One region of the Actinomyces sp. Z16 genome, then DNA from elsewhere that is predicted to be linked to it. Evidence: riboswitches for the same ligand, from Rfam matches in the RefSeq annotation. Region 1 holds a riboswitch; the other holds the start of a gene.
What was found. A riboswitch is a leader RNA that binds a small molecule or an ion and turns the genes downstream of it on or off. The one in region 1 is predicted to bind FMN.

Region 1 (15,590 bases):
CCGAGCCGATGCTGGCGAAGAAGGGGCGCGCCTCCTATCTGGGGGAGCGGTCCGTCGGTCACATCGACCCGGGCGCCGCCTCCACTGCTCTGATCATGCGGGCGCTCGCCGACGTCGTCTCCGGCCAGACGGCGGACGCCGCATGACGGGCATCGTCGTCGTCTCTCATTCACGCCCGCTCGCCGACGCCGCCGTCGCCCTCGCCAAGGGGCTGATTCCAGGTCTGGATGCGCCCACGGAGGTGGCGGCGGGCCTGCCCGACGGCTCCCTGGGCACGGACGCCACCGAAATCATGGCGGCGATCGAGCGCGTCGACGACGGCTCGGGCGTACTGGTGTTGGCAGACCTGGGCAGCGGCGTACTCAGCGCCCAGATGGCCCTGGAGTTGCTGGACCCGGACTTGGCCGCGCACGTGCGCCTGTCCGGCGCCGCGCTGGTGGAGGGCCTGGTCGCCGCCTACGCGGCGGCCGGCACCGGCAAGGGCCTGGATGCGGTACAGGCCGACGCCGATGCCGCCGCGTCACTTAAACTGCGGCAGGTTGCAGGCCCCCCACCCGACTAGGAGCACCATGACCGAGACGACCTTCCAAGCCATCTCGATGATCATCTACTTCGTTGGAATGGTGGCGATCGGCTGGTGGGCCTACGGTCATAACGACTCCCTGGACGACTACATGCTGGCTGACCGCGGGCTCGGGCCCGCGGTCACCGCGCTGTCTGCGGGCGCCGCCGACATGTCCGGCTGGCTGCTGATGGGGCTGCCCGGGGCGCTGTACGCCAGCGGGCTGGTGGAGGCGTGGATCGCCGTCGGGCTGACGGTGGGGGCCTGGTTGAACTGGCGCTATGTGGCGCCCCGGCTGCGCTCCTACACGGAGGTGGCCCACGACTCCATCACCATCCCCAGCTTCCTGGACAACCGGCTGCACGACGACCGGCACCTGCTGCGCTGGGCCAGCGGGGGCGTGATCGTCGTGTTCTTCACCTTCTACGTCTCATCCGGGATGGTCTCCGGCGGCACCTTCTTCGAGTCCTCCTTCGGCCTGGACTACCGGCTGGGTCTGACCCTGGTGGCCGCCATTACGGTGATGTACACACTGGTGGGCGGCTTCCTGGCGGTGTCCTACACGGACCTGGTGCAGGGAGTCATGATGGTGACCGCGCTGATCGCCGTGCCCGTTGTCGGTGTGACGCGCCTGGGCGGGTTGGGGCCGACCCTGCGGGCGGTCAGTGAAGTCGACCCGCACTACTGGGCGGTGCTCGGACCCACCACCTCCGTGATCGGTATCGTCTCCTCCCTGGCCTGGGGCCTGGGCTACTTCGGCCAGCCCCACATCATTGTGCGCTTCATGGCGCTGCGCAGCCCGCAGGAGGCCGTGGCCGGCCGCCGCATCGGCATCGGCTGGATGCTGTTCGCCGTCGCCGGGGCGGCCGCAACCGCCATCGTCGGTGTGGCGATCTACCAGCGCGACGGCGCCGCCCTGACCAACCCGGAGACCGTGTTCATCAGCCTGGGGCAGCTGCTGTTCCACCCCTTCGTGGCCGGGTTCATGCTGGCCGCCATCCTCGCCGCGATCATGTCCACCATCTCCAGCCAGCTGCTGGTCACCTCCTCCGCCCTGATCGAGGACCTGTACCGCCAGGTTTTCCACCGGCAGGTTTCCCAGCGTCGGCTGGTCATGTACTCGCGCTTCGCGGTGCTGAGCGTGGCCGTGATCGCCGCGGCCATGGCCTGGACGCCCAATGACACGATCCTGGCGCTGGTCGCCTTCGCCTGGGCGGGCTTCGGCGCCTCCTTCGGCCCGACGGTCCTGCTGTGCCTGTACTGGCGGCGGCTGACCGCCACGGGCGCCTTCGCCGGCATTATCGCCGGCGCCGTCGTCGTCATGATCTGGGGCAATGTCTCCGGCGGGCCCGGCGGCATCTTCGACCTGTACGAGCTCGCCCCCGGCTTCGCCGCGAACCTGCTCGCCGCCTGGGCCGTGTCCCGCGCCGGCACGCCGGACCACGCCGTCGCCGGCGAGTTCGACGCCGCCGTGGCCGCCGCCCGCTGAGACCTGTCGGCCGGCCGGGCCGCACCGGATACATGCGGGCCCGGCCGGAGTATCCTGGTGTTGCTCAAGGGAGAGACCACCATGAAGACCGTCCGCCGTCCCGCCGTCGCCGGAAGCTTCTACCCCGGGGATGCGCGCGCCCTGAAACGCATGCTCGCCGACCTGCTCACCCGGGCGCGGGCCCAGCTGTCCGCCGCCCCGGCCGTGCCCAAGGCCGTCGTCGTCCCGCATGCCGGCTACGTCTACTCCGGCCCCATGGCGGCGCGCGCCTACGCCCGCCTGGAGGCCGGCCGGGGACGCATCACCCGGGTGGTGCTGCTGGGCCCCACCCACCGGGTGCCGGTGCGGGGACTGGCGCTGCCCGGCGCCGACCAGTTGGCCACGCCTCTGGGGGTGCTGAATGTCGACGCCGCCGGCTGCGCGCAGGCGGCCGCCCTGCCCGGCGTGACCACCGCGCCGGAGGTACACGCCTGGGAGCACTCCCTGGAGGTGCAGCTGCCCTTCATCCAGACCGTCCTGGGGGCTGACGTCGCGGTGGTGCCGCTGGCTGCCGGGGACGCCTCGGCGCGCACCGTCGCCGACGTGATCAATGCGCTGTGGGGCGGGCCGGAGACCGTCATCATCATCTCCTCCGACCTGTCCCACTACCTGCCGCAGGACTTGGCCGTAACCGTCGACGAGGAGACCGTCACGCGCATTCTCGCCTTGGACTCCTCCATCCCCCACGATCGCGCCTGCGGCGCCACCCCGCTGGACGGGATGCTGTTGGCGGCGCAGGAGCACGGCATGCGCGCCGAACTGCTGGGCCGGTGCACGTCGGCCGACACCGCCGGCGATCCGGATCGGGTGGTCGGCTACTGCGCCGTCGCACTCCATGAGGCGGCCACCGCAGATGCCGAGCCCGCCGCGGCCGCGGCGGGTCCACAGGCGACCGAGCCGCCCGCCGACGCCGGAGACACGCTGCTTCCGCTGGCCCGCAGGGCGATCGCCCGCGCGGTGGGCGCCGAGACCGGCACGCCCGCCGAGTTGCTGGCGGGGGAGCGACCCGCCTGGCTGTATCGCCCCGGTGCCGCCTTCGTCACCCTGCGCAGCGCCGACGGCTCCCTGCGCGGCTGCATCGGCTCGCTGGAGGCGCACCGGTCGCTCGGCGACGACGTCGTCGCCAACGCCGTGGCCGCCGCCCTGCGCGATCCGCGCTTCCCGCCCGTGACGGCGATGGAGCTGCCTGCTCTGAACCTGGAGGTGTCGGTACTCACCACGCCCGAGGTCATGGATGCGCACGATGAGCAGGAGGTGCGCCGTCGCCTGCGCCCGGGGATCGACGGCGTGGTGCTGTCGCTGGGGGCCCGGCGCGCCACCTTCCTGCCGCAGGTGTGGGATGAGTTGCCCGACCCGGCCGACTTCCTGCGCCAACTCAAGCGCAAGGCCGGCTGGCCGGCCGGTTTCTGGGATGCGGACCTGGTGGTGGAGACCTACCGGGTTCGCGCCTGGGAGGAGCCGTGACCGCCTCCGCCCCGCCCGCCTCCAGGCCGGGTGCGGCGGGTGGGGACGCCGGATACACGGCCCGCTGGTGGCACCCGCTGCCGGACGGCCGGCTGCAATGCGACCTGTGCCCGCGGCACTGCCGCCTGCGGGAGGGACAGCGGGGTTTCTGCTTCGTGCGTCGGCGCAGCGGGGAGCGGATCGTGCTGACCGCATACGGCCGGTCCACGGGTGTGTGCCTGGACCCGGTGGAGAAGAAGCCGCTGAACCATGTCCACCCCGGCAGTTCGGTGTTGTCCTTCGGCACCGCCGGCTGCAACCTGTCTTGCAAGTTCTGCCAGAACTGGGAGATCTCCACCGCCCGCTCCATCGAGGTGCTCAGCGTGGACGCCCCGCCGGGCAGCATCGTCGATCAGGCCGCCCGGTTGGGTGCCCGCGCCGTCGCCTTCACCTACAACGACCCGGTGGTCTTCGCCGAGTACGCCATCGACACCGCCCACGCCTGCCACGAGCGCGGGCTGCTGGCCTACGCGGTCAGCGCCGGGTGGATCTGTACCGAACCGGGGCTGGAACTGTTCGGCGCCGTCGACGCCGCCAACATTGATCTCAAGGGCTTCACCGAGGACTTCTACCGGAAGATCACCGGGGCGCGGCTGCGCGACGTGCAGGACACGCTGGTGCGCGTGCGCGAGCACACCTCGACGTGGCTGGAGCTGACCACGCTGCTCATCCCGGGCCTGAATGACTCGCCCGAGGAGGTCGGTCGGCTCGCCGCCTGGGTGGTCGGCGCGCTGGGCGCGGACACGCCGCTGCACCTGACGGCCTTCCACCCCGCCCACCGCATGCTGGACCGGCCGCCGACGCCGGTGGTGACGCTTCGGCGGGCCCGCCGCGCGGCGCTGGATGCGGGGCTGCACTTCGTGTACCTGGGCAATGTGCGCGACGCGGATGGTGCGACTACGCACTGCCCCGGCTGCGGCGCCGCGGTTATCGTCCGCCGCGGCTACACGGTGGAAACCTACGAGCTGGATGCGTCGGGTTGCTGCCGGCACTGCGGGCGACGGCTGCCCGGCCTTTTCGACGCCGACGATCCCGGCGACGGCACGGCAGCATTCCCGTGGCGCCTGGCCCCGACGGGCTGGTGAGCGGCGCGCACCCGCAACCCGCATCCTTTTACACTTATCCCGGTAAGTGGAAAAGACTTCGGTGAGGGTGACAGATATGCCTGCTGGTCCGCCATCCCGTCCTTGACGTCGCCACCACCGCCCAGGAACTGAAGGTTTCTCCGCAGAGCGCCAGACGTTCGCTGGCACGCCTGGAGCAGGCGGGAATCGTGGTCAGCTATCAGGTGGCCCGCGGTCGGCGTGCCTGGCGTGGTCCCGATGTGCTGGCCCTCATGGACCGTGTCACCGCCGGCATACGCCGCCACTGAGACGTATCACACTCCCGCCCGTTTCGGGCGAACAGGGTTGCCACTGCTGCGACCAGCCACTAATGTCGGTGGTGCATGAAACGTGCTCCGGGGTCGGTGAAAGTCCGAACCGGCGGTGACAGTCCGCGACCCGGTTGTGTCCACCCGCAGGGTGGGTGCGGTCGGCTGAGCCGGTGGAATTCCGGCACCGACGGTGAAAGTCCGGATGGGAGGAGACACGTGGCGCGCGTCCGGCGTCGGCGGATCGTGGTGCGTTCCCATGCGGGCGCATCCCGGCCGTAGGCAGCGGCCCCGCGCCGTGCGGTGCTACGCGCGTACCGCCCGTCACCCCGGAGTGCCCCGGGGCGGGTGCTCCGGGGGAGCCGGAGAGGACACCGCGCATGACCAGCGCCACCGTCGCCAGCACCGCCCTCGGCGTGGCCGACCGTGAGGCTGCCCGCGCGCCGCGGCGCCCACGTACCGGATCGTCCCGTCTGCTGCGACCGTTGCTGAACCCACCGGCAGCCCTCGGGGCCGTGCTGCTGCTGGCCTGGTGGGCGATCACCCGCGCCGGGCTGATCCCGCCGGTCTTTCTGCCCAGCCCCGGCGACGTCGCCCGCCGCCTGGTGCTCGCCTTCACCCAAGGCGGCCTGGCCGGATACACCTGGGTGACACTGCGCGAGGCGCTGCTGGGCTGCCTGGCCGCCGCCGCCCTGTCGCTGCCCCTGGCCTGGACCCTGTACCACTCCCGTCGCTTCTCCCGCGCCGTCCTGCCGTACGTGGCCGCCTCCCAGGCGGTCCCGGCCATCGCCATCGCGCCGCTGCTGGTGGTGTGGATCGGCTATGGGACGGTGCCGACCGTGGTGCTGTGCGTGCTCATGGTCTTCTTCCCCATCACCGTCACCGTCCTGCTGGGCCTGCGGGGCCTGGACGCCGACGTCATCGACGCCGCCCGGCTCGACGGCGCCCACGGGCTGTCCATGCTGATCTACCTGGAGCTGCCCATGGCACTGCCCTCCATTCTGTCCGGCCTGCGCACGGGATTCACCCTGTCCGTCACCGGCGCCGTGATCGGAGAGATGACCATGGGCGGAGAGGGCCTGGGCATGGTGCTCGCCTCCCAGCGGCAGACCGTGGACACCACCGGGCTGTTCTCCACCATCGTGGTGCTGTGCGTCATCGCCACCACCATCCACTGGGTGCTGCATGAACTGGAGCGCCGCAGCCGCGTCGTCGCCTCCATGCGGGGGCGCCGCGCCACCTGAGTGCCCGCCCCGCCGCGGTGCGGACGCGACTCCCAACCGATTCCCACTTTCCCCACTTCTACCCGCCCGCTTCCCCTCACCGCCGCACGGCACCGAAAGGAACCCCCATGACCGCCCTCGCCCCCCGCTTGACCCGCCGCACGCTGCTGACCGCCATGGGAGCGGGCACCGCCGGGCTGCTGGCAGCCTGCGCCTCGGGCACCGGCGCCCGGACCGCGACGGCCTCCGCCTCTGCCGACGCCTCCGGGCTGGTGATCGGCATGACCTACACCCCGAACGTGCAGTTCGCCCCCTTCTACCTGGCCCTGGCCGACGGCGAGTATGCGGCGGGCGTCTCCCTGCGCCACCACGGGGAGCAGGAGGGGCAGTTCGACGCGCTGCTGGCCGGGACCGAGCAGGTGGTGGTGGCGGGCGGCGACGAGGCCATCGTGGCCGCGTCCAACGGCAATGAGTTGGTGATCATCGGCGGCTACTACCAGCGCTACCCGGGCTGCATCATCGTCCCCGAGGAGTCCGACATCACCCAGCTCGCGGACCTGGCCGGCAAGACGATCGGCACCCCCGGCAAGACGGGAGAGACCTGGTACTCGGTGCTGGTGGCGCTGTCCTCGGCCGGGCTGAGCGAGGACGACGTCGACGTGCAGGAGATCGGCTACACCCAGCAGGCCGCCCTTTCCAGCGGCAAGGTGGACGCGATCGCCGGCTTCTCCAACAACGACGCCGTCCAGATCGCCCAGAACGGCATGCCCGTGCGCATCATCGCGATCGGCGAGGAGGTGCCGCTGCTGGGTGCCTCCCTGATCACCACCCCGCAGGTGCTGGCCGACCGCCGCGCCGAGCTGGAGGAGGTGGTGACCGCCTCCGCCGTCGGGATGACCAAGTTCGTGGATGACCCCGATGCGGCCGTGGAGGCCACCAAGGAGTACGTGCCCGACCTGGTCGACTCCGCACAGGCCGACAATGCACGCGAGGTGGCCGTGGCCACGGGTGAGCTGGTGCGGCCCAGCGAGAACACCGTGGTGGGCGCGCTGGTGCCGGAGCAGGTGGGGGAGACCATCGACTTCCTGGCCGGCCGCGGCCTGCTCGGTGAGACCACCGTGACCTCCGACGACGTCTGCGACCCGCTGCTCACCGTCTGAACATAGTTACAGTCGGCAGGCCACCAGGGAGGACACCAGGATGGCGCGCGCGCCGATGGCGTAGAGCTCGTCCATGACGCGGTTGGCGTCCTTGCGGGGGACCATCGCCCGCACCGCCACCCAGTCGGGGTTCTGCAGCGGGGAGACGGTGGGGGACTCGATGCCGGGGGTGATCTCGCTGGCCAGGTGCAGCCGGTTCATGGGGATGTCGTAGTCCACGAGCACGTAGGAGCGGGCCCGCAGCACCCCCTCCAGACGGCGCACGAGCGTGGCCAGGCCGGGCTCGTCGCGGTACTGCTCGGTGGTGATCAGCACCGCCTCACTGGCAAGGATCGGTTCGCCGAAGGTCTCCAGGCCGGCGGCACGCAGCGTGGACCCGGTCTCGACGACGTCGGCGATCAGGTCCGCCACCCCCAGCTGCACGGAGGACTCCACGGCGCCGTCCAGGTGCACGGTCTGAGCATTGATTCCCTGTTCGGCCAGGAAGTTGCGCACGAGCACGTCGTAGGAGGTGGCCACCCGCTTGCCCTCGATGTCGGCGAGCGTACTCATGGTGCCGGCGGGCGCAGCGAAGCGGAAGGTGGAGCGGGCGAAGCCGAGTGGCAGGTGCTCGATCGCCTCCACGCCCGAGTCCAGCAGCAGGTCGCGGCCGGTGACGCCGGCGTGCACGGTGCCTTGGCCGACGTAGACGGCGATGTCGCGCGGACGCAGGAAGAACAGCTCGACCTGGTTGGCGTCGTCGACCAGGACGAGTTCCCGCCCGGAGCGGCGGGTGCGGTAGCCCGCCTCGGCGAGCATGGTGGTGGCGGGCTCGGACAGGGAGCCCTTGTTGGGCACGGCGATGCGCAGCACGGTGGTCCTTGATGTGGTGAGTGGTTGGTGGGTCGATGCGGGGCCCGGCGGGCCGGTCACAGGTAGCGGTAGATGTCCTCGAGCGTGTACCCCTTGGCGAGCATCATCACCTGGGTGTGGTACAGCAGCTGGCTGAGCTCCTCACAGGCGGCCTCGTCGGACTCGTGCTCGCAGGCCATCCAGGACTCGGCGGCCTCCTCAACCAGCTTCTTGCCGATGAAGTGCACACCGCGGTCGAGCTCCTCAACCGTGCCGGACCCGGCGGGGCGGGTGGCGGCCTTGTCCTTGAGCTCGGCGAAAAGGTCCTCGAAAGTCTTCATGGGCTCAGCGTAGTGCAGCCCCCGGTGTGGTCGCCGCGCCCGCCCGGGCCGCGGGCAGGGCCTGGGCCAGCCGGGCGGCGTGGCGGCCGGCCGCGGCCGCGGTCAGGAAGCCGGCGGCGTCCTCGGACAGGCCGCGGCCCATGGTGTTCAGGCGCACGCCGGCCTCCCGCTCCACGGCGGCCAGCGCCCCGAACAGCCCGGTCACCGGCACCTCCACCAGCCGGTGCGTGGCTCCCTGCCGGCGCGGGGCGCACAGGGCGGCGGCCTGCTCGGCCACCTGCCGCCCGAAGGCGCCCTCCAGGCGAGGAACGACGACGTCGGCCGCGGCCAGGGCGACGCGCCCGTAGGCGGTCAGGGAGTGGTGGGAGATACCGCGGTGGCGGGCGCGGCCGTCCGACTCGGACACGCGCAGACAGGCGACCGGGTGGCCGTCCAGGGCGGCGACGGCGTTGACGGCGTCGCCGCAGGCCACGCCGGAGAAGCCCCAGGGGGTGTCGGTGCCCAGGTTGCCGGGGCCCTGGGCGACCACGATCACGTCCGCGCCCAGCACCAGCCGGGCCGCCAACAGGCCGTTGTGGATGCTGACGGCCTCCAAATTCCCGCCCCAGGCCTGCCCGACGCTGACGGTGCCGGCCAGCAGCCCCGCCTCCTGCAGGGCGGCGACCGTACGCGAGTATGGCAGCGGCAGGGCGCCGCCGTCGGTCATGACGTAGACGACGCGCAGCTCGCGCCGCCGCGACGGCGTGGCCGCCGCGTCGCGGTCCGGCTCCAGCGGGGCGCGCAGGCCCGCCAGGACCGCCGGCAGGGCGGAGTGCAGATCGGCGATCACCACGGGCGTGCCCGCGAGGGTGAGGTCCTCGATCGGGGCGGACAGCAGCGCATGGGCGGGAGTGTCCTGCTCATCGACGCCGGTGACCATCACCTGGTCGGGCATGTAGCGGGCCTTGACCAGGTGGCCGTCCGGCGCCGGATCGGCCGGCAACACGCTCGGCCGCGCGGTCACCATCGCGTGCCCGCCGGTGCCCAGGCCGCGGGCCAGTGCGGACACCTCCAGCCGCACCCACTCGCCGGGCTCGGGCAGGCCGGTCACGGACTCGTAGGCGACGGCCCGGCACGGCTCGCCGTCGCCGAGCACGACGGCGCCCGGCGGGGCCGACACGATCCGGGCCTCGACCTCCGCGCAGCGCCTGCCGGGACGTCCCCAAATCCGCCGCACGCCGAGCACGTTCGCGTCACGCCACATCATGTCCTCACCCTAAGCCACCCGGGTGTCTCACCCGCACCGGCACCGCCGCAGCGCCTACGCTGGCGCCGTGCCCCAACCCGCATCCCGCCCCGCTCCGGCCGCCATCCCCGCCGAGGAACGGCAGGTCAACCTGCTGCTGGCACTGCGCAACACCGCCGTGGGCCTGACGCGCACACAGATCACCCGCACGGTCGCCGGCTATGACGCCGACGGCGGCGCCTCCGCCGAGCGCATGTTCGAGCGCGACAAGGGCGTGCTGCGGGACTTGGGCATCCAGATCACCACCATCGGCCAGGGCGAGGACGCCCGCTACCGCATCACGGACGCCGACTACACGCTGCCCGACCTGACGCTGACGGCCGCGCAGGCCGCCGCTGTCGAGCTGGCCGCCTCCGCCTGGCGCAGTGGGGCACTCACCCCCGCGGCCCGGCACGCACTGACCAAGATGCGGGCGGTCGCCGCGGACTCCGACCCCGCGCCGCTTCCGGATCTGAGCATTGACCTGGGCAGTGACATCTCCGGTGGACAGGTGCCCGCCGAGCTGGCCGGCGCCGTCCAGGAGCGGCGCCGCGTGAGCTTCGACTACGCCTCCGCCAGTTCCGGGAGAGTGGGGGCTCGCATCGTGGAGCCGCACCGGCTGCGCATGAGCGAGGGCGCCTGGTATCTGGACGGCCGGGACCAGTCCTCCGGCCAGCAGCGCACCTTCCGGCTGGCTCGCATCGTCGGGCCGGTGTCGGTGATCTCCGCGGCCGAGGCCTTCCCGGCCCCGGCCGCGCCCGCCCCCGCCGGGGTTGAGGCGGTGCTCGTCGTCGCTCCCGGCCGCGCCCTGCAACTGCGCGCCCGCGCGCACGCAACCGCGCCGGCGCGCCGACCGGCCGGCTGGGACGAGATCCATGTGACCTACACGGACCGGTTCTCCTTCGCCGGGACGCTTGCCGCCCTGGCCGACGCGGTCGTGGTCCTGTCCCCGCCCGAGCTGCGAGACGACGTCGCCGCGCACCTGCGGGCGGTGGCCGCCCTCGGCGGGCCCCCACCGGCCCAGGAGGGGCACTGACATGGCCCGCCCCAGTTCCACCGACCGGCTGGTGCGGCTGCTCGCCCTGCCCGCCTGGGTGTCCGAGCACGACGGCGCCACCCTGGAGCAGGCGGCCGCGCACTTCGGCGTCACCGCGCAGACCATCCGCCGGGATGTGGACACCCTGTGGGTCTCCGGCCTGCCCGGGGGCCTGCCCGACGAACTGGTGGACTTCTCCGCCGAAGCCCTCGAGGCCGGCCGGCTCAGCCTGACCGAACCGCTGGGCCTGGACCGGCCCGTGCGCCTGTCCCACCGCGAAGCGGTCGCGCTGCTGCTCTCATTGGGCGTGCTGGCGCAGGTGCTGGCCGACGATCCCGACGCCGCGGCCGTCCTCGACCAGACGCGCCGCGCCCTGCACCGGGCCCTGGGCGCCTCGAGTAGCGCGGACGCCCCGGCGTCACCGGCGGTTCCCGGGCCGCAGGCCGCACCGGCGGGCGTGCTGCCGGCCGTGCGCCGGGCACTCGCCGGGCGACGGCGCCTGCACCTGGTCTACGTCTCCGCCACCGACACCCGCACCGAACGCGACGTCGACCCCCTCGAACTGGTCAGCGACGGCACTCACCTGACGCTGCGCGCCTGGTGCCTGACCGCCCGTGCCGAGCGATCCTTCAGAATCGACCGTATTTTGCAGGCGCAGGTCCTGGACGTGCCGGCCGTCAGCCACCGGGCTCCGCACCGCGCCCCGCGCACAGCCGCAGTGGAGGCGACGCTCGTGCTCAAGCCGACCGGCCGCTGGCTGGTCGAGCAGATCCCCTGTGAGGTGTTGCATACCGACCGGGATGGCACACTGCACGTGCGGATACGGGGGCGGGACCGGGCCTGGCTGGTGGGCCTGGTGCTGTCCGCCGGCCGTCACCTCCGGTCGGTCGCTCCCGCCGACCTCGCGGACGAGGCGGCCACGGCCGCCCAGCGCGCCCTGGACAGTGCGGCCGCCGTATACGCCTGTGGTGGAACACCGGCGAACGGATGCGCGCCCGACGACGGCGAAACGCTAGACTCGTGAGCGTATCTGCGGGCTCATCTACAGTCGCGAGCCCCATGAAAGGAGTTGCGTCGTGATCAAGCCCACGCACATCGTCGTCCTGCTTGTCGTCGTCCTGCTCATCTTTGGCGCCAACCGGCTGCCGGAGATCGCCGGCAGCATCGGCAAGTCGATGAAGGTGTTCAAGAAGGAGGTCAAGGAGCTCCGCGAAGACGAGGAGACCCCCGTCGCGCAGCAGCCCCCGGCCCAGATTCCGCAGCAGCCGCAGCAGGGCACCTACTACACCCAGCCGACCCAGGCGGGTCAGACCGCTCCGCAGGCGGCGCCCCAGCAGCCGGCCGCCCCGCAGCAGCCGCAGCCGTACACGGACGGCACCGTCCAGCAGTGACGCCCCGGCCCGCGGGGCCGTGACTGCGCCGCGGGCCGCGCGTCCACCTCACCTCGCCGCTGGGACCGGGCCCGCCCGGTCCCGCGTGCGTACGGTCACCAGCATCCGGGAGGAGTAGAACGTGCCGCATATGCCTAAGCTGCCCGGCCGCAAGCGCAAGGAGAACCCCGAGGCGATCATGTCGATCGGGGACCACCTGCGCGAGTTGCGCAACCGCCTGTTCATCTCCGCAATCGGCATCACCGTGATGGCGGTCGTCGGCTATTTCCTGTACGACGCCGCGTTCCAGTTCATCACTCACCCGGTCGAGGTCGCCAACGCCCGCGGCGCCAAGCTCAATATCAACTTCTCCACCATGCTGTCCTCATTCGACATGCGACTGCGGGTGTCGATCTGGATCGGCGTGCTGCTGTCCTCCCCGCTGTGGATCTACGAGTTCTTCGCCTACGTGGGCCCGGGCATGACTCGTAAGGAGAAGGCCTACACCTGGATCTTCGGCGTTGTCGGACTGCTGCTGTTCGCCGCCGGCTGCGCGCTGGGCATGTGGATCATGCCGCGCGCGACGGTGATCCTGACCGGCTTCATCCCGAAGACGGCGTCTTCCACCGGCATCATGGATGCGTCGACTTACCTGTCTTTCGTGCTGCGGCTGGTGCTGGCCTTCGGCGCCGCCTTCCTGCTGCCGGAGATCCTGGTCGCCCTGAACCGGCTGGGCGTGATGAAGGGGCGCACCATGCTCAAGGGGTGGCGCTGGGCGGTGGTCGGCATCTTCACCTTCATGGCCTTCGCGAACCCGCTGCCGGACCCGTGGTCGATGATCTTCATGGCGATCCCCATCACCGGCCTGTACTTCCTGGCCTGCTTCATCTCCATCCGGCATGACAAGAACGTGGCGAAGCGCCGCGCCGAGGAGGATGCCGCTCTGGACGCGGCCCTGGCCGAGAACTCCTCCGTCCCCACCGCCTGAGAACCACACCCGCCCGCCGCCGTTTCGTCGTAAGCAAGCACCTGCTGGCCGTGCGAAGCGGTGGCGGGCTACGCATAGGGTTACCCCATGAGCTCGCCCGCCGAACGCTACGCCGCTGCACGCCGTCGCCAAGCGGAGTCACGCACCGAGCTCGCCCGCTTTGCTGCGACCTACGACTTCCCCTTCGATGACTTTCAGAATGACGCCTGCCGGGCCCTAGAGGCCGGAGAGGGCGTGCTGGTGGCGGCGCCCACCGGCGCCGGCAAGACCGTGGTGGGTGAGTTCGCCGTCCACCTGGCACTGTCCAAGGGGCTCAAGGCCTTCTACACGACCCCGATCAAGGCCCTGTCGAACCAGAAGTACCTGGACCTGGTCGCCCGCCACGGCGCCGACCGGGTGGGCCTGCTCACCGGGGACACCTCCATCAACCCCCACGCTGACGTGATCGTCATGACCACCGAGGTACTGCGCAACATGCTCTACTCCGGGGCCCGCGACCTGGATCGGCTCGGCTACGTGGTCATGGACGAGGTCCACTACCTGGCCGACCGCTTCCGCGGCCCGGTGTGGGAGGAGGTGATCATTCACCTGGCCCCAGAAGTGCAGGTGGTGTCACTGTCCGCCACGGTCTCCAACGCCGAGGAGTTCGGGGACTGGCTCGGGCAGGTGCGCGGCCGCACCGCCGTCGTGGTCTCCGAGCACCGCCCGGTGCCGCTGACTCAGCACATGCTGGTGGGCCGACGGCTGCTGCCCCTGTACTCGGCACCGGCGCAGTCCGCAGCCACCGATCAATCCGCCGCGGGAGAGGCCCGCTCGTCCGCCCAACCGCCATTGAATCCCGACCTGCTGCGGGCGGTGAGGGATGCGCGCCGCGCCGCCGCCGGGGAGGACCATCGGGGCGGCTATGGGCGCGGTGGCGGGCGCAGGGCGGTCTCCGGACGTGGGGGCCGGTGGTCGCGCAATGCCGGTGGCGGCCGCCCACCGCGCCGCGGCGAGGGCGGGGCCCGCACCGCCCACCTGCGCCCGCCCTCACGCCGCACGGTCATCGGTGCCCTGCAACGCGCCGACCTGCTGCCGGCGATCGTGTTCGTCTTCTCCCGTGCCGGCTGTGAGAACGCGGTGCGGGAGGCCATCTCCCACGGCGTGGACCTGACCACCCCACAGGAGGCCCGCCGAATCCGGGAGATCATCGACCGGCGCACCGCGGAGATCCCCACCGCCGACCTGGGGGTGCTCGGCTTTCACGCCTGGGCGCACGCACTGACCCGGGGCGTGGCCGCGCACCACGCCGGCCTGCTGCCGGTGTTCAAGGAGACCGTCGAGGAGCTTTTCGCCGCCAACCTGGTCAAGGTCGTCTACGCCACCGAGACCCTGGCGCTGGGCATCAATATGCCCGCACGCACCGTGGTGCTGGAGTCGCTGCGCAAGTGGAACGGCTCGGCGCACGTGACCCTGACGCCGGGGGAGTACACGCAGTTGACCGGCCGCGCGGGCCGGCGCGGCATCGACGTCGAGGGGCACGCCGTCGTCCTGGCCACCGACGAGGCCGAGCCCGCCTTCGTCTCCTCCCTCGCCTCCCGCCGCACCTACCCACTGGTGTCCGCCTTCCGCCCCACCTACAACATGGCCGTCAACCTGCTGGGGCGCCTGCCGCGCGAACGGGCCCGGGAGGTGCTGGAGTCCTCCTTCGCCCAGTTCCAGGCCGACCGGGGCGTGGTGGAGCTGGCCGCCGAGGTCCGTCGCAAGCGCCGGAACCAGGACACGCTGGAGCAGCAGATGGCCTGCCACCTGGGCGACTTCGGCGAATACGCCCTCCTGCGCCGTCGCATCGCCGACGCCGAGGCCGACCAGTCCCGCACCAACCGGGCCGAGCGCCGCCGCGAGGCGAGCCGGTCCATGGGGGCACTGGCGCGCGGCGACGTGGTCCTGTACCGCACCGGCAGGCGTCACCGGCACGGCGTCGTCGTCGCCCAGCATGCGGCGAGTTCGGGGGAGCCTTACCTGACGGTGGTCGGCGAGGACAAGCGGGTGCACACCCTCACCCCCGAGAGCACCCCGGACGGCGTCAACCGGGTCGGCTCACTGCCGGTGCCGGAGGACCTCGACGCCCGCCGCCCGCACCAGCGGGAGCGCCTGGCCGAGCGCCTGATAGAGGCGCTGCGCGCCGGCGCTCTGGATGCCTCCACCGCGCGCGGCTCCCGCCGCGGCCACCGCCACGACGCCGACGCCGCCTCCCGCCTCGAGCAACTGCGCCACCAGCTGCGCGCCCACCCCTGCCACGCCTGCCCGCACCGCGAGGAGCACGCCCGTATCGGCCGCCGCTGGGTGCGTGCGCGCGAAGACCTGGACCGGTTGCAGTCCCGGGTGGATCGGCGCACCGGCACGATCGCCCGCCAGTTCGACGCCGTGTGC
Region 2 (15,590 bases), 390 kb from region 1:
CTGTACGTCGGCGGCGTCGAGCACGCCGTCCTGCATCTGCTCTACTCCCGCTTCTGGCACAAGGTGCTCTTCGACCTGGGGGTCGTGTCCTCCTCCGAGCCGTACCACAAGCTGTTCAACCAGGGCTACGTGCAGGCCTACGCCTACACCGACGCCCGGGGCCAGTACGTGCCCGCCGACGAGGTCGAGGAGACCCAGGACGAGGCCGGCAAGCCCGTCTTCACCTGGCAGGGGCAGCCCGTGAGCCGCGAGTACGGCAAGATGGGCAAGTCCTTGAAGAACATCGTCACCCCCGATGACATGTACGACGCCTACGGCGCCGACACCTTCCGCGTCTACGAGATGAGCATGGGCCCGCTCGACCAGGACCGCCCCTGGGACACCCGCGCCGTCGCCGGCGCCCAGCGCTTCCTGCAGCGGCTGTGGCGCAACGTCGTCGACGAGACCAGCGGCGAGGTGACGGTGTCCGACGCTCCCGCCGATGAGGCCACCCGGCGCCTGGTCGCCCGCACCATCGTGGGCGTGCGCGATGACTATGAGGGCATGCGCCTGAACACAGCGATCGCCAAGCTGATCGTACTCAACAACCACCTCACCGGTTTGAAGACCGTGCCGCGCGAGGCCGTGGAGGCCCTGGTGCTCATGGCCGCGCCCGTCGCCCCGCACATCTGCGAGGAGATCTGGCAGCGCCTCGGGCACACCCGCTCGCTCGCCCACGAGCCCTTCCCGGCCGTCACCGACGAGACGCTGCTGGCGGCCGAGAAGGTCACCTGCGTGGTGCAGGTCAAGGGCAAGGTTCGCGACCGCCTGGAGGTCGACCCCGACATCGACGCCGCCGAGCTGGAGAGACTGGCCCTGGCCGCCCCCGGCGTGGTCCGCGCGCTGGACGGCCGCGGCGTGCGCAAGGTGATCGTGCGCGCCCCCAAGCTGGTGTCCGTCGTCCCCGAGTGAGGGGGCGGCGCCTCGCCGGGCGCGTGTGGTTGTCTCGGCGGTTGGCTATTAGCCGGTCACAGGAGGATGCACACGCCGATGACGACCACCAGGTTGATCAGTATGAAGACTGCGAGCGCCCGCCCGACCGGGTGCCCGTAGTTCAGGTCGACGCCGACGCCGGCGCGTTTGGGCACCAGCAGCGAGGGGTCCGCGCGGTTGACGTAGAACAACCCGCCGAGCCACAGCTCGTCGTCGTCGGGGGAGTCGGCATCCACGGGTGTGAGCCGGCGTGTGAACCGCCGGGAGAGTCGGATCAGGTCGGCGATCATCCACATGATCAGCAGGCAGGTGACCGTCACCGTGATAGCCAGCCACCAGCGCGCGGCGGCCGGTGACTTCGCAAGCGGCAACACCAGGATGCCGGCGAAGGAGACGCCCGTGGCCAGGGCCAGCGGTCCCATCACCCGGTCGATCAGGTGCGCCTGGGCGAGGGTGAGCCGTCGAGTTCGGCTCCGGTCGCCGTCGACGGGGATGCTCGCGAGCAATCTGCGGCGGACGATTCTGGTGCACAGCGCCACCACGGCGACCAGACCGAGGCCGATGGCCGCAGGCAGTAGCACCTGCAGGGGACTACGCCGCGCCCAGCCGTCGACGGTGCCGTCGGCTCCCCAGTGGATCGGCAGTGGGTCGGGCAGCGTGTCGTAGCGCAGTAGTACGAAGACCGCGGCGACCAACAGTAGGAGCACCGAGGCGACGTACCAGGGCATTGCGCCGCCGGATTCCTCGGGGGTGCCGATCGGGGCCAGCTTTCGCACCCGCCGGTCCTCGTACCAGCCCTCCTGCCGTTTGGCCTCGATGATGGGCAGGCGCACGACCGTCCAGGACGCGAAACCCGCGCCCAACTGCGCCAACATGACGATCACGGGCAGGCCCGGGCGGCTGGCGGAGATGCCGCTTAAGTGCAGCAGCGCAATCGCCGCCACCGCGACGGCGGCGCCGACCAGGCAGCATCTGTGCCATGCGCGAATGGCGCGACGCACGACCGGTGCGTTGACGTGGTCGGCGGGTACCGACACGCCCAGTGGGAGCGTGTCCCGGGAGATGGCCGGAGTCGCCCAGAACGCCAGGCCCAGCACGACGGCGGTCAAGCTCATGCTTACGGTGTAGGCCAGCATTAGCGTTCGCTCCCCACCGGTGAGAGCGTGTCGAGCTGGTGGGCGGCGGCGTCGAGGATCTGCTTCTCGGCCAGGCCGTGTGCGCGGGCCTCGGCCAGTAGCGTGCGCAGCCGCGACTGCCACGCGGCGGCCTCGGTCCAGTCACCCGCAGGAGCGATGACGGTGCCGGACTTGGCATTGGTGACAACCAAGCCCTCGGCGCGCAGAAGATCGTAGGCCTTGGAAACGGTGGCCGGGTTGATGGCGAAGGCTCCGGCGAGGGCGCGCACGGAGGGCAAACGCCGTCCGGGCGGCAGCTCGCCGCGCGCAATTCCTTCCACGATCCGGTCGCGGATCTGCTGGTAGATCGGGGTGGGGGACAGGGGGTCGATTTCCAGGTCCATGCTGCGAACTCCCGGTGAGGGCACGACGAACTGATCTGTACTGCTAATACTAGTACAGATGGTGCAGGTGGGCCAGGTGCGTCGACGCGATACGCGCTGGGGTCAGCGGCCGCGCAGGATGTTGCCGAGGATGGAACGGGTGATCTGGCGGCCGGCGGAGCCGATCAGCTTCTCCACCTCGCGCTGACGCCGCTCGGCGGCCCGCTCCCGGGCCCGCTGCTCGCGCTCGGCCGCCTTCTCCGCCTCACGCTGCAGCCGCTCGGCGGTGCGCTGGGCCTCCCGGGCGGCCTGGGCCTCGGCCTTCGCCTGTGCCTTAGCCGCCTCCTGTGCGGCCTTCTCCGCCGCGGCCTGGGCCTCGGCCGCGGCGCGGGCCGCCTCGGCGCGGGCCGTCTCCTCCTCGGTGCGCTTGGCCAGCAGCTCGTAGGCGGACTCGTTGTCCACCGCGGTGGCGTACCTGGGCATGAGTGGCGAGGCCGAGAGCACCGACCGGATCGTGGCCGGCTGTGCCGGACCCATTACCGCGGCCGGAGTGTTCACGACGACGGGCGCCACCGGCGCGGGACGGCCCTTCTCATCCAGCACCGATACCACCGCCTGGCCCGTACCCAGGCCGGTGAGCACTCGAGTCAGGTCCAGTGGGGAGACCGGGAAGGTGGATACCGCCTGCTTCAGCTTGGCGGCGTCGGCCGGCGTATGGGCGCGCAGCGCGTGCTGGATGCGGCTGCCCAGCTGGGCCAGCACGGCCTCGGGCACGTCCGTGGGGGACTGGGTGATGAACACGATGCCGACTCCCTTGGAGCGAATGAGTCTCACCGTGCGCGTGACCGCCTCCAGGAAGGCCTTGCTGGCACCCTCGAACAGCAGGTGCGCCTCGTCGAAGAAGAACACCAGCGCCGGCTTGTCCGGGTCGCCGACCTCCGGCAGCACCTCGAACAGCTCGCCCAGCAGCCACATCAGGAAGGTGGAGAACAACGTCCCCTGGGACTGGATGTCCGCCAGTTCCAGGGACGAGATGACGCCGCGGCCGTCGGCGGCGGTCCGCAGCAGGTCGTGCACGTCCAGGGCCGGCTCCCCGAAGAAGACCGAGCCGCCGGCCGCCTCCAAGGCGGAGACCTGCCGCAGGATCACCCCCGCCGTCGCGCTGGACACCCCGCCGATGCCGCGCAACTCCTGCTTACCGGGCTCGGTGCCGGTTAAGTAGTCGACCACGCTGCGCAGGTCCTTCAGGTCTATCAGCGCCAACCCCTGCGCATCCGCCCAGTGGAACACCAGTTCCAGTGCGGAGGTCTGCGTGTCATTAAGCCCGAGAACGCGGGAGAGCAGCACCGGCCCGAAGGCCGTCACCGTGGTGCGGATGGGGGTCCCGGTGGAGGCGCCCGCTGCGGTGGCCGGCTGCGCCGCCGTCCCCTCCGAATCCCCGAGGGTGAACAACTCCAGCGGGAAGGCCCGCCCCTCCCACGCCTGCCCGGTGGCGGCGTTGCGAGCCGCGAGCTTGTCGGAGGCGGCGCCGGCCTCCGCCAAACCCGTCAGGTCCCCCTTCACATCGGACAGGAACACGGGCACGCCGGCGGTGGACAGTCCTTCCGCCAACAGTTGCAGGGTGCGCGTCTTGCCGGTACCGGTGGCGCCGGCGACCAGGGCGTGACGGTTGAGCAGACCGAGCGGGATGCCCACGTTCACCCCGGGCACCGGGATCGGCTCCGACGTCTTCGTCCCGGCCGGGTGCGGCTCGTCTTCGGTGGGGTAGTCCAGGTAGGTACCCACCGGCAGTACGGGGCCGGCGAAGGCGTATCCGTCCCGCACGCGGGCGGCGTAGCCGGAGGCTGCTTCCGACTCCACCGCCGGGGCGTCCTGCGGCTCCGTTGCTGCGGGAGCCGCAGGCGCCGTGGCGGCCGGGTCCGCCGAGCCGGGCGTGCGAGCCTCCATCTGAGTCGGCGCATCGAGCGGTTGAGGCGAGGACTCGACGGCGGGCTCGGTCTGAGCGGCCAGCGCAGCCTCCAACGCTGCCTGTGCGGCGGCCGCCTTCGCCGCGGCGGCGTCCGCGGCCGCTTGCGCCGCCGCGGCCTTGAGGCGGGCGATCTCGGCTGGGTCGGGTGTGGGACTCGTCATGCCCGCATCGTATGCGGCCATGCAATTCCAACGCGAGGTCGGTTGAACTTACGTGCCGAGGTCGGTAGTTGTTACGTGCCGAGGTCGGTCGATAAGGGATACCGGCCGTTGTTCACCGGCCCGGTAGGTGAGTTTGAGCCGCCATCGCGCGGTTGCATAGGTCCGGCGCATTTGCGTCGCCGATCCGTGCGACGATGGGAGGCATGAGCCGGTGTCACTTCGGCGTGTATGCCCGCATAGTCGAGGGCGCGCGCATGCTCTGTGTCCGTAAGACGCGCGGACCGTACATGGGGCTGTGGGATCTGCCGGGTGGAAGACCCGAGCCGGGCGAGTACTGGGAGGAGACCCTGCGCCGTGAGTTGAAAGAAGAAGTGGGTATCTCGTCCTTCACGGTGCAGGGTATGCGACGGGTGGAAGTCCACGTGACCGAGGACTCGTGCGGCAACACCATCGACTTCTACCACTACGGGGTGGTGGCAGATGTGGCGCTCGCGGAGGAACTGCCGCCGCTGGCCCCGACCTCGTCCGACACCGGTGGTTACCAGTGGCGTCGGCTCGACGAACCCTCCTGCCTGAGCGCCCTCGCTCTCCTCGCGGCCAGGGTGCCCCGGGTGTGAAACGGCCCGGCGGGTTAACAGACTCTCCAGGTTTACGGGTTGGCGGACGGCGGCTCGTGGCTCGCTGTACCCGCAAGTCGGAAGCGCCGGTTGACAGGGTATCGGCGTCGGAGGCTTACGCTTCGAGCATGTCGCTCACGGTGGTCACCGACTCGGCAGCCTGTCTGCCCGCTGCGCTCGCGGATGCGCGCGGCATCATCGTCGTTCCCCTGCATACCGTGGAGGCGGACGACGGCGCGGCGACGACGGCGCGCCCGACGGTCGCCGAACTCATTGACGCCTACCGTCTGGCCGCGCGGCGCGGCGACGAGGTGCTCGCGGTGCATGTCACGGCCGCCCTGTCGGGCACGGTCGAAAACGCCCGGACGGCGGCGCGCGAACTGGCCACACAGGGGATACCGGTCACGGCCCTGGACTCCGGGGCCTCGGGCGGCGCACTGGGGCTGGCCGCCCTGGCCGCCGCCGAGGCCGACGACGCCCGCCGCGGTGCCGCCCGCGCCCGCGAGTCGGCGGCCCGCTCCAGGCTGTTCTTCCTGGTTCAGGACCTGAACCACCTGCGGCGCGGCGGCAGGCTCAACCGTGGCACCGCCTTCGTCGGCGGAACCCTGGGCATTCGCCCCATCCTGACCACCGGGCCGGAGGGAATCGGCGTAGTCGAGACGGTCCGTGGTGCCGCCCGTGCCCGCCGCCACCTGATCGCGCAGGCCGTGCGTGCGGCGGGTGGAACCGCCCTGACCGGCCCGCGGCCACCCGCCGCGCCGGTGCGACTGGCCGTTCACTACGGCGACGATCCGGCCGACGGACGCGCCCTGGAGAACGATCTGGCAGATGCCATGGTCGAGGCCGGAGCCGTCGTCGAGTCCATCATGCGTTCACCCGCCGACCCGGCCAGCCGCGTCCACCTGGGCCCCGGCGCCCTGGGCATCGTCGTCGCCCCGCACCTGGAGCCGCCGCGCTAGTACACGCGCCGCCAGTGTCCACAGGCACCGTTCGCCGCACCCACCGCCGACGCCATCCACAGTCCCAAAGACGGGGCGACCCCAGTCGCCCTACCGTCGGCGCATGAGCGGCAAACGGGTGGCGGACCGGGTGGGCAAACGCCCCCTGACGGACTTCGTGCGCATCGCCTGCTCCACCGACCCGATCGAACCGGTGCGGCGCCCGCGGCGACTCGCCCTCGCCCCCAGGGCCGCCATCGGCATCGGCGTCGCCCTGGTGACACTGGCACTCGTTCTCGCCCTGCGCACGGTGCTGGTCGCCCCCAAGCCCCACAGCCGCGATGCCGCCACCACTTCGGCTGCCCCCGCGGCGACCGTCCCGGCTACCGATCCACTGGGAACCGTCGCGCCGGCCGGAGCTGAGGCGGGTGGGGAGGTGGTGGTGCACGTCGCCGGCGCCGTCACCAGCCCCGGCGTGGTCGTGCTGCCAGCGGGTGCCCGCGTCGTCGACGCGATCGCCGCCGCGGACGGCGCCCTGCCCGACGCGGACACCGACCAGCTCAACCTCGCCCGCATCCTCTCCGACGGCGAGCAGGTGCGTGTGCCGCACCAGGGAGAGGACGCCTCCAACTGGAACCTGGACGACGCCACCGCGGCGGGAACGAGCGCCGCGGGGAATGACGGCGGCGCCGAAGCCACCGGCGGCCGCGTCAACATCAACACCGCCACCGCCGCCGAACTGGAAGGCCTGACCGGCATCGGACCCGCCCTGGCCCAGCGCATCGTCGACTACCGCACCGAACACGGCCCCTTCACCGCCGTCGACGAACTCACCGACGTCTCCGGCATCGGCGCCGCCAAGCTCGAGGCACTCCGAGACGAGGCGACCGTATGAACAGCGATCGCATGAGCGCCAGGGCGGTCGGCGCGCGTCGGCACCGCGCCCACCGCACCGAGACCGCCCCCTGGGACGATCCCGCCACCCTGCGCCGCCTGTCCCCGAACCGGCGTGCGCGGCACGCCATCAGCGACAGTGCCCCACCGCCACTCGACCTGCGGCTGGCTCCCGCCGCGGTCGCTGCCTGGGCCGGCGCCTTCTGGGCGATCGGCCTAGGCGGAGAACGGCCCTGGCTGCCCGCGGCGGTCGGTGCGGCCGGTGCCGTGCTGGCAGCAATCCCCCTGGCCGTGGCCGGTGCCGGTTTCCGTCCGCCCCGGCACCGCCACGACCCCAGGCCCGGCGCCAACGCCCCCGACGGCTCCGCGATCGGATCGGTGTCCGCCTCACTGCTCGTACTGGTGCTGGCGGTCGCAGCGGTGCTCGCGGCCACCGCGGCCGGCTCCTGGGCTCGCAGCCGCGATCCACTCACCCTTGCCGCCGCGCAGGAGCGCACCGTCATCCTGACCGGCACGGTCACCCGCACACCGCGCGCCACCGCCACCGCACGCTGGACGACCGTCTTGACCACGCTCGCCGTCGACACCGTCGACGGCGCCCGCTCTCGCCTTACGGCAACGGTTCTGGGAGACGCCGACTGGTTGAAGGTGCCCATGGGCGCACCGGTGCGCGTACAGGTGCGGCTGCGGCCCGCGGACCCCGGCGGCGCCGAGGCCGCCATCATCGGCGCCAACGCCGCAGTGACCACCACCGGCCCCGCCACCGGGGTGCTCGGCACCGTCGCCTCCCTGCGTGACGGGCTCATCACCGCCGTCGGGCCGGAGCCCGCCCGGACGAAACCCGGGAGCGGGACCCGGGTGACCTGGCCGGCCGGCGCCCGTGCCCTCGTGCCCGGCGTCGCCCTCGGGGATGACCACGCGCTGCCCACCGAGGTGCGCGAGGACATGCGCACCGTGTCCATGACCCACTTGACGGCGGTCTCCGGTGAGCACGTAGCCATCGTCCTGGGCCTGGCGCTGACCGGACTGGGCATCCTGCCCCGGTGGGCGCGTGCCGGCGTCGGCGCCCTGGTCCTGGCCGGGCTGGTGGTGTTGGTGCGTCCGGACGGCTCCGTGCTGCGGGCGGCCGCCATGGGCGCGGTCATGCTGCTGGGCGTGGCGGCGGGAAGACGCTCCGCCTCTCTGCCGGCCCTGTGCACCGGGGTGATCGTCCTGCTGCTGGTCGACCCGTGGCAGGCCCGCGACTACGGCTTCGCCCTGTCCGTGCTGGCCACCGCCGGCATCCTGCTCGGCGCCGCCCCGCTGACCGCCGCCCTGTCCCGCCGCCTGCCGCGCCCGCTGGCCGCCGGCCTGGCGCTGCCGGTGGTCGCACAACTCGCCTGCGCCCCGGTGCTGGTACTCCTGCGTCCGAGCGTCGGCATCTGGTCGGTGGCGGCCAATGTGCTCGCCGCCCCGCCCGTGCCCGTAGCCACCGTCTGCGGCATCCTCGCCGCCCTGGTGGCGCCGTGGTGGCCGCAGGCCGCAGCGGTGATCGCGTGGCCGGCGACGGCCTCTTGCGCCTGGCTGGCGCTGGTGGCCCGAATGTGCGCCCGCCTTCCGGGCGCTGCCCTCGCCTGGCCGGGGCAGTTGGGCGGGGCGCTGTTGCTGGCCGGCATAGAGGCGGCGGCGATCGCGGCCCTGTATCGGCGTGGCCGGCGGCGCGAACATGGCACCGGTCGCCGTGGCAGGCTATGAGCCATGGCAACCTCCCGAACCTCCCGCGGCGGCCGCCGCGCCCCCACCGGACCCGCCTGGGACGAGGTCGAGCTCGCGCCGATCGTGCTGATCCGGGCGGGGGAGGAGCTGCTCGCCGACCGGGCCGTATCGCGGCTCGAGGCCCAGGCGCGCCGACGGGACCCGGCCACCGAGGTCACCATCGTCCAGGCCGCCACCTACGAGGCCCACCAGCTGGACACGCTGGTGTCGCCATCCCTGTTCGGAGAGCCCAAGCTCGTGCTCATACCCGCCCTGGAGCAGATGACCGACGCGCTGCTGACGGACCTGCTCGCCTACGTGCCCGCGCCCGCCCCGGATGTCACCGTGATCCTGCGGCACAACGGCGGCCAGCGCGGCAAGAGGCTACTGGACGCGCTCGGCAAGTCCCCCTACCCGGTCTGCACGATCCAGGCCGTGAAGTCTCCCAAGGACAAGGCCGCCCTGGTGAGCGCAGACGTACGGCGGGCCGGGCGCCGCATGGACCCCGACGCCGTCGGGGCGCTGGTTGACGCGCTCGGAAACGACCTGCGGGAACTGTGTGCGGCCGCCGAGCAACTCATATCCGACACGCAGGGCACCATCACCGTTGACATCGTCAACACCTACTACGCCGGTCGCTTCGAGGCCACCGGCTTCACCGTCGCCGACGCCGCCGCGGCCGGGAACGTCGCCCAGGCCGTCACCGCCCTGCGGCACGCCCTGGCCACCGGCACCGACCCGGTGCCCATCGTCGCCGCCCTGGCCATGAAGATCCGCCAACTCGCCCGGGTCGCCGCCATGGGTGGTCGCCGTGGCATGACCGCCCGCGACCTGGGCATGGCGCCGTGGCAGGCAGACCGCGCCCGCCGCGAGCTGGCCGGCTGGTCCGACGACGCCCTCGCCGTGGCGATCCAGGCGGTAGCCCGCGCCGACGCCGAGGTCAAGGGCGCCTCCCGCGACCCCGTCTACGCCGTCGAGCGGGCCGTTATCACCATCTGCGACGCCCGCCGCGGAAGAGTGCCGGTGCGCTCCTCCTAGCGCCGGACCCAACGCCGGGTGGCGGGCCGCCCGCTGCTCAGGACTGCGCGATGGCGGCCAGAGTCAGCGCGGTGCGCATTGCCGCGCACGCCGCCTCGTAACCCTTGTCCTCGTCAGAGCCGGGGCCACCGCAGCGGGCGAGCGCCTGGGCCTCGTCGTCGCAGGTGAGCAGGCCGAAACCCACCGGCACCCCCGTGTCGAGGGCAACCCTGCTCAGCCCGTCGGTGGCGGCTCGGCACACGTAGTCGAAGTGCGGAGTGCCGCCGCGGATGACCACCCCCAGCGCCACGACGGCATCGGCCCCGCCTCGCGCCGCGGCGGCGGCGAGGATCGGCAACTCGAAGGAGCCGACGGCCCGCACAACGTTAGCCCGCGCCCCGGCGTCCTCGATAGCGCGCAGGGCCCCCGCGAGCAGACCGTCCATGACCTGCTCATGCCACTGGGCGGCGACAACCGTCACCTTCATTCCATGCGCGCGCGGTGCACTCTGCTCCGGCGCCCCGGTTCCACTCATCGTGCTGCTCCTTCGGTCTCGTTGATGCTGCTGTCGCCGGTGCGGTCGCCGCTGTCGTCCAGCGCCGGTCGGTCACTGGAGGCCGTCTCCTCGGAGGGCAGGGCAGCCGACGGGGGAGGTGTCCCGCCGGCGTCGAGCCCCGTGAACAGGTGCCCCATGCGATCACGTTTGGTGCGCAGGTAGGTGAGGTTCTCCCCGTTGGCGAAGGTCGGCGTCGCCCGCCGGGCGGACACGCTCACCCCGTAGCGCTCCAGGCCCGCGACCTTGTCCGGGTTGTTCGTCATGAGCTCGACCGAGCGCACGCCGAGGAACCTCAGCACCTGGGCGGCGGTGGCATAGCTGCGCGCATCGGCCGGCAGCCCCAGTGCGACGTTGGCGTCGAGGGTGTCCATGCCCCCCTCCTGGAGCGCGTAGGCGCGCAGCTTGTCGATGAGCCCGATGCCGCGCCCCTCATGATCGGAGGCATAGACGAGCACGCCGCGTCCGCGGGCGCTGATCGTCTCCATGGCGGCGCGCAGCTGCGGCCCGCAGTCGCAGCGCAGGGAGGAGAGGACGTCGCCGGTCAGGCAGGCGGAATGCACCCTGGTGAGGACGTCCTCGCCGTCGCCGATACTGCCGCACACGAGCGCGAGGTACTCGGCGCCGTCGACCCGGCTGCGCAGGGCATGAGCGGTGAACTCTCCGTGGGCGGTGGGCAGGTGCGCCGTGACGACCTCCTCGACGAGCTCCTCGTGCAGCCACCGGAAGTGTTCGAGCTCGCCTACCGAGATCATGGGTATGGAATGCGCGTCGGCCAACTGACGCAGCTCGTGGCGGCGCGCCATGGTTCCGTCGTCGTTGACGACCTCGACGAGGACCCCGACCGGGCGGTGACCGGACAGGCGCATGAGGTCGATGGCGGCCTCGGTGTGCCCGCGGCGCGCAAGAATCCCTCCCCGGCGGGCGCGCAGCGGGAAGACGTGGCCGGGGTGGACGAGGTCGGTCGGTACGGAGTCCGGGTCTGCCAGGACGCGGATGGTGCGTGCCCGGTCGGCGGCGCTCACGCCGGTCGTAACCCCGTTGCGGGCGTCTGCGCTTAGCGTGAAGGCCGTTCGCTTGGGGTCGGTATTGCGATCAGTCATCATGGGGATGTCCAGGCGATCGAGCTCCTCCGCCGTCGTGGGCACGCAGATGATTCCCGTTGAGTGGCGGACGGCGAAGGCCAGTTGCTCGGCGGTGGCCGTCTGTGCCGGGAAAATGAGGTCCCCCTCGTTCTCCCGGGCCTCGTCGTCGACGACGATCACCATGCGGCCTGCGCGAAGCGCGCCGAGGGCCTGCTCGACGGTGTCGAAGCGGATGCCGGCAGACGTGCCCGCGGGACCGGCAGTCGGATCGTCCCGGTGCTCCATGGGGCGGGTGCTGTCGGGCATGCTCACGCCTTCTCCCGATCCGACCCGGCGGCGAGGAGCCGTTCGACGTACTTCGACATGACATCGACCTCCAGGTTCACCCGATCGCCCGGCGCTCTGATGCCGAGGGTCGTGCGGCGCAGAGTCTCTGGAATGAGGCCGACGGTGAAGGACGGCCCGCCCCGGTCCGGGGCCTTGCCATTCCCGGTACCGTCGTCGACGTCGACCACGGTCAGGGAGACCCCGTCGAGGGCGACGGAGCCCTTGCCGGCGACGTAGCGGGCGAGATGCCGGGGCAGGCCGAGGCGCACGAGGTCCCAGTGCTCCCCGTGCCGGCGGTCAAGGATGTTGACGGTTGCGTCGACGTGTCCCTGGACGACGTGCCCGCCCAGGCGGTCACCCGCGCGCAGCGCCCGTTCGAGGTTGACGTGGTGGTCGGGGGCCAGGTCGCCCAGGTTGGTGCGGGCGAGCGTCTCCGCCATGAGGTCCGCGGTGAAGGCGCCGTCGTGCAGTTCGGTGACGGTCAGGCAGCAGCCGTTGACGGCGATGGAGTCGCCCTCCCGCGCGTCCCGGGTGACCGTCGGCGCGTCGACCGTGAGCCGGGCGGAGTCTGCCATGGTCTCGAGCCGGACGACCCGTCCGAGCTCCTCAACGATTCCCGTGAACATCAGTGATTCTCCTCAGCGTGTTGTGGGGGAGTGGGTGGAGTCATGGATGAGGGGACGGTTGTGGTGGCGAGGTCTGTGCCGCCGAGATCACCGGTCACGCGGATCGCAGGATCGCCGCCCGCGTCTAGAACCTCGACGTGAACCTGCCCGAGGCGCAGGATGTCGGCGATCGTCGACACTCCGAAGTCAGCTGTGGCGGCGAGCCCGGCGCCGAGCAGCGCGGGCGCGATGTAGGCGACCACCTCGTCGATTACGCCCGCGCGCAGGAAAGCGGCCGCGAGGGTGGGGCCGCCCTCCAGGAGGACGTGGCGGATCTCGCGGGCGGCGAGGGCGTTGAGTACGGCGTGCGGGTCGCGCTCCGATAGCAGGAGGTGATTGTCGTCGGCGAGCACCCGCGCGGTGGGTGGGACGGGACGCGAGCCGACGACGACGCGCAGCGGCTGAAGTCTGGCCGGTGCCGGTTCACCCGCCTCGTCACGGATGGTGAGTGCCGGGTCGTCGGCGAGTACGGTGCCGGTGCCCACCATGATGGCATCACAGTCGCGGCGCAGGCGGTGTGCGTCGTGTCGGGCCGCCGGAGGGGTGATCCAACGGCTTGTCGCATCGGCAGCGGCGATGCGGCCGTCGAGGGTCGCCGCGAGCTTCCAGGTCACCATGGGACGGCCGGTCCTGACGGCGAAGAGCCAGGGGCGCATGAGCCGTGCGGCCTGCTCGGCGCACAGGCCGCGCTGGACGCGGACCCCGGCGGCTGCGAGGGCGGCCGCACCGCCCCGAGCCTGCGCGGTGGGATCGTCCAGGGCGTAGATGACCTTGGCGACCCCCGCGTCGAGGAGCGCCTGAGAGCACGGGCCGGTGCGGCCCTGGTGATTGCAGGGCTCAAGCGTGACGACAGCGGTGGTGCCGCGCGCGCTGAAGCCCGACGCCGCCAGGTTCTTCAGGGCATCGACCTCGGCGTGGGCGGTGCCGGCGCCGCGGTGGTGGCCCTCGGCCAGGACGTCTCCCGTGCGGGAGAGAATGACGCAACCGACCCGGGGATTGGGACCGGCAGGGACGTCGGGGGAGGCGGCTGCGTCGAGGGCGCGGTGCATCGCGGCCGTCTCCGCAATCGAGAACGCGGTCATGTGGTCCTCTCCCTCGGGTGCGCTGGGGGAGAGGACGCGCGGGCGCGTCGGCCAACGGCCACATGACGCGACATCGCGTGTCCCGTGTGCGCTTCCCATCCGGACTTTTACCGTCGGTCCAGGAGTTCCACCTGGTCAGCCGACCGCAGAAGCGGACGGGTCGCGGACTGTCACCGCCGGTTCGGACTTACACCGACCCCAGAGCACACGAGAATGTCTCGTTGCGGCGAATATACCGAGACATGGCGATTGACACCAGCGATTTCGGTGGGGAGAGGGAACAGGCCGGGTTACTTCTTGCGATATAGGGACTTCGTGGCGAAGACCGGCTCGTTGGTCACCTGAATCCCCAGGGAGCGGAAGATGCCCTCGTCCACCGGTCCCAGGATGGTCGAGGTGTGCACGTCGCAGCCGCGCAGGCTGCCCAGCTCGTCCAGCGCGCGGGCGGCGTTGGCATCCCCGTTGGCTGACACCGCCAGCGCGATCAGTACCTCGTCGGTGTGTAGGCGCGGGTTGCGGCTGCCCAGGTGGCGGGTCTTGAGCGTCTGGATCGGTTCGATCGACTCCTTGGCGAGCAGGTCGACCGTCGGGTCTATGCCGGCCAGGCGCTTGAGGGCGTTGAGCAGCATGGCGGAGGAGCAGCCCAGCAGCGGGGAGGTCTTGCCCAGCGCGATGGTTCCGTCAGGCAGCTCAATGGCCGCGGCCGGCGCATCGGTCGCAGCGGCCAACTCCAATGCCGGTTTGACGACGGAACGGTCCTCCTTGGCAATGCCGAGCTTGCTCATCAGCAGGGCGATCCGCCCGGACTGGACCGGCTCGAGCATGTCCCGCTTCTCCGCCACCAGCGCCTTGTAGTAGCGGCGGATCACCTCCTGTTTGGAGGCCTCCCGGCACACGTCGTCGTCGCTGATGCAGTAGCCGGCCATATTCACCCCCATGTCGGTGGGGGAGGCGTACGGGGAGGTGCCCATGATCTGCTCGAACAGGCGTGAGAGCACCGGGAACACTTCAACGTCGCGGTTGTAGTTGACGGTCTGCACGCCGTGGGTGGCCAGGTGGTAGGGGTCGATCATGTTCACGTCGTCAAGGTCGGCGGTGGCGGCCTCGTAGGCGATGTTGACCGGGTGGTCCAGCGGCAGATTCCAGATGGGGAAGGTCTCGAACTTGGCGTAGCCGGAGGAGATGCCGCGCACGTGGTCGTGGTAGATCTGCGACAGGCAGGTGGCCATCTTTCCCGATCCCGGCCCCGGCGCGGTGACCACCACCAGGTCGCGGGACGTCTTGATGTACTCATTGCGCCCGTACCCCTGGTCGGAGACGATGCGCGCCACGTCGTTGGGGTAACCGGGGATCGGGAAGTGGCGGTAGACGGTGATGCCGAGCTTCTCCAGTTTGCGCTTGAACTCGGCGGCCTGCTGGTTGTCGTCGGTCCACTGGGTGATCACCACGCTGCCCACATACAGCCCGTAGTCGCGGAAGGCATCCACATGGCGGAGTACCTCGTCCTCGTAGGAGGTGCCGTGGTCGGCGCGGATCTTGTGGCGGGCGAAGTCCTTGGCATTGACGGCGACGATGATCTCCACGTCGTCGGCCAACTCGGCGAGCATCACGATCTTGTTGTCGGGGGTGAAACCGGGCAGGACGCGGGAGGCGTGCATGTCGTCGATGAGCTTGCCGCCGAACTCCAGGTAGAGCTTGCCGCCGAACTGGGCCCGGCGTTGTGCGATTCGCTCGGACTGCAGTTTGAGGTATTTGTCCCGGTCGAACCCGATGCGCATGCGTTCTCCTCACGGTCGCCTGAATGTGCGGCCGGGCGGGAGGGCGCCGGCCTGAGGAATCGTAACGCCGTCGGAGCGGGCCACGAGTACGGGTCCGGAAGACGGAAACCAGGAAGGGCGCCTCCCAGTTGGGAGACGCCCTTCCAGACGCATTCGTGCGCGCGCCGGGTCACATGGCGTTGACGCGCTTGGCCAGCTTCGACTTGCGGTTGCGGGCCTGGTTGCGGTGAATGACGCCCTTGGAGACGGCCTTGTCCAGCTTGCGGCAGGCCTTGCGCAGGTGCTCCTCGGCGGCCTGCT

Region 2: linked by a shared signal. The riboswitch ahead of ribD (bifunctional diaminohydroxyphosphoribosylaminopyrimidine deaminase/5-amino-6-(5-phosphoribosylamino)uracil reductase RibD) and the one ahead of C3B71_RS07480 (ABC transporter permease) in region 1 are both predicted to bind FMN.

Annotation. Positions count from the first base shown of each region.
Region 1 covers NZ_CP027862.1:1,792,231-1,807,820, reverse strand. The annotation lists gene dhaL (dihydroxyacetone kinase subunit DhaL) at 1-146, shown strand, start outside; gene dhaM (dihydroxyacetone kinase phosphoryl donor subunit DhaM) at 143-562, shown strand; gene putP (sodium/proline symporter PutP) at 570-2,051, shown strand; gene amrB (AmmeMemoRadiSam system protein B) at 2,133-3,554, shown strand; gene amrS (AmmeMemoRadiSam system radical SAM enzyme) at 3,551-4,678, shown strand; FMN riboswitch at 5,045-5,187, shown strand; gene C3B71_RS07480 (ABC transporter permease) at 5,346-6,209, shown strand; gene C3B71_RS07475 (ABC transporter substrate-binding protein) at 6,317-7,348, shown strand; gene hisG (ATP phosphoribosyltransferase) at 7,355-8,200, opposite strand; gene C3B71_RS07465 (phosphoribosyl-ATP diphosphatase) at 8,257-8,520, opposite strand; gene C3B71_RS07460 (DUF3866 family protein) at 8,525-9,766, opposite strand; gene C3B71_RS07455 (helix-turn-helix transcriptional regulator) at 9,834-10,820, shown strand; gene C3B71_RS07450 (helix-turn-helix transcriptional regulator) at 10,822-11,844, shown strand; gene tatA (Sec-independent protein translocase subunit TatA) at 11,897-12,211, shown strand; gene tatC (twin-arginine translocase subunit TatC) at 12,342-13,178, shown strand; gene C3B71_RS07435 (DEAD/DEAH box helicase) at 13,266-15,590, shown strand, end outside.
Region 2 covers NZ_CP027862.1:2,180,827-2,196,416, reverse strand. The annotation lists gene C3B71_RS09095 (leucine--tRNA ligase) at 1-951, shown strand, start outside; gene C3B71_RS09090 (DUF1648 domain-containing protein) at 1,008-2,087, opposite strand; gene C3B71_RS09085 (GntR family transcriptional regulator) at 2,108-2,491, opposite strand; gene C3B71_RS09080 (helicase HerA-like domain-containing protein) at 2,594-4,600, opposite strand; gene C3B71_RS09075 (NUDIX domain-containing protein) at 4,804-5,217, shown strand; gene C3B71_RS09070 (DegV family protein) at 5,346-6,176, shown strand; gene C3B71_RS09065 (helix-hairpin-helix domain-containing protein) at 6,280-7,050, shown strand; gene C3B71_RS09060 (ComEC/Rec2 family competence protein) at 7,047-8,783, shown strand; gene holA (DNA polymerase III subunit delta) at 8,787-9,821, shown strand; gene ribH (6,7-dimethyl-8-ribityllumazine synthase) at 9,859-10,335, opposite strand; gene C3B71_RS09045 (bifunctional 3,4-dihydroxy-2-butanone-4-phosphate synthase/GTP cyclohydrolase II) at 10,332-11,723, opposite strand; gene C3B71_RS09040 (riboflavin synthase) at 11,747-12,391, opposite strand; gene ribD (bifunctional diaminohydroxyphosphoribosylaminopyrimidine deaminase/5-amino-6-(5-phosphoribosylamino)uracil reductase RibD) at 12,391-13,512, opposite strand; FMN riboswitch at 13,595-13,723, opposite strand; gene C3B71_RS09030 (DUF1846 domain-containing protein) at 13,803-15,290, opposite strand; gene rpsT (30S ribosomal protein S20) at 15,460-15,590, opposite strand, start outside.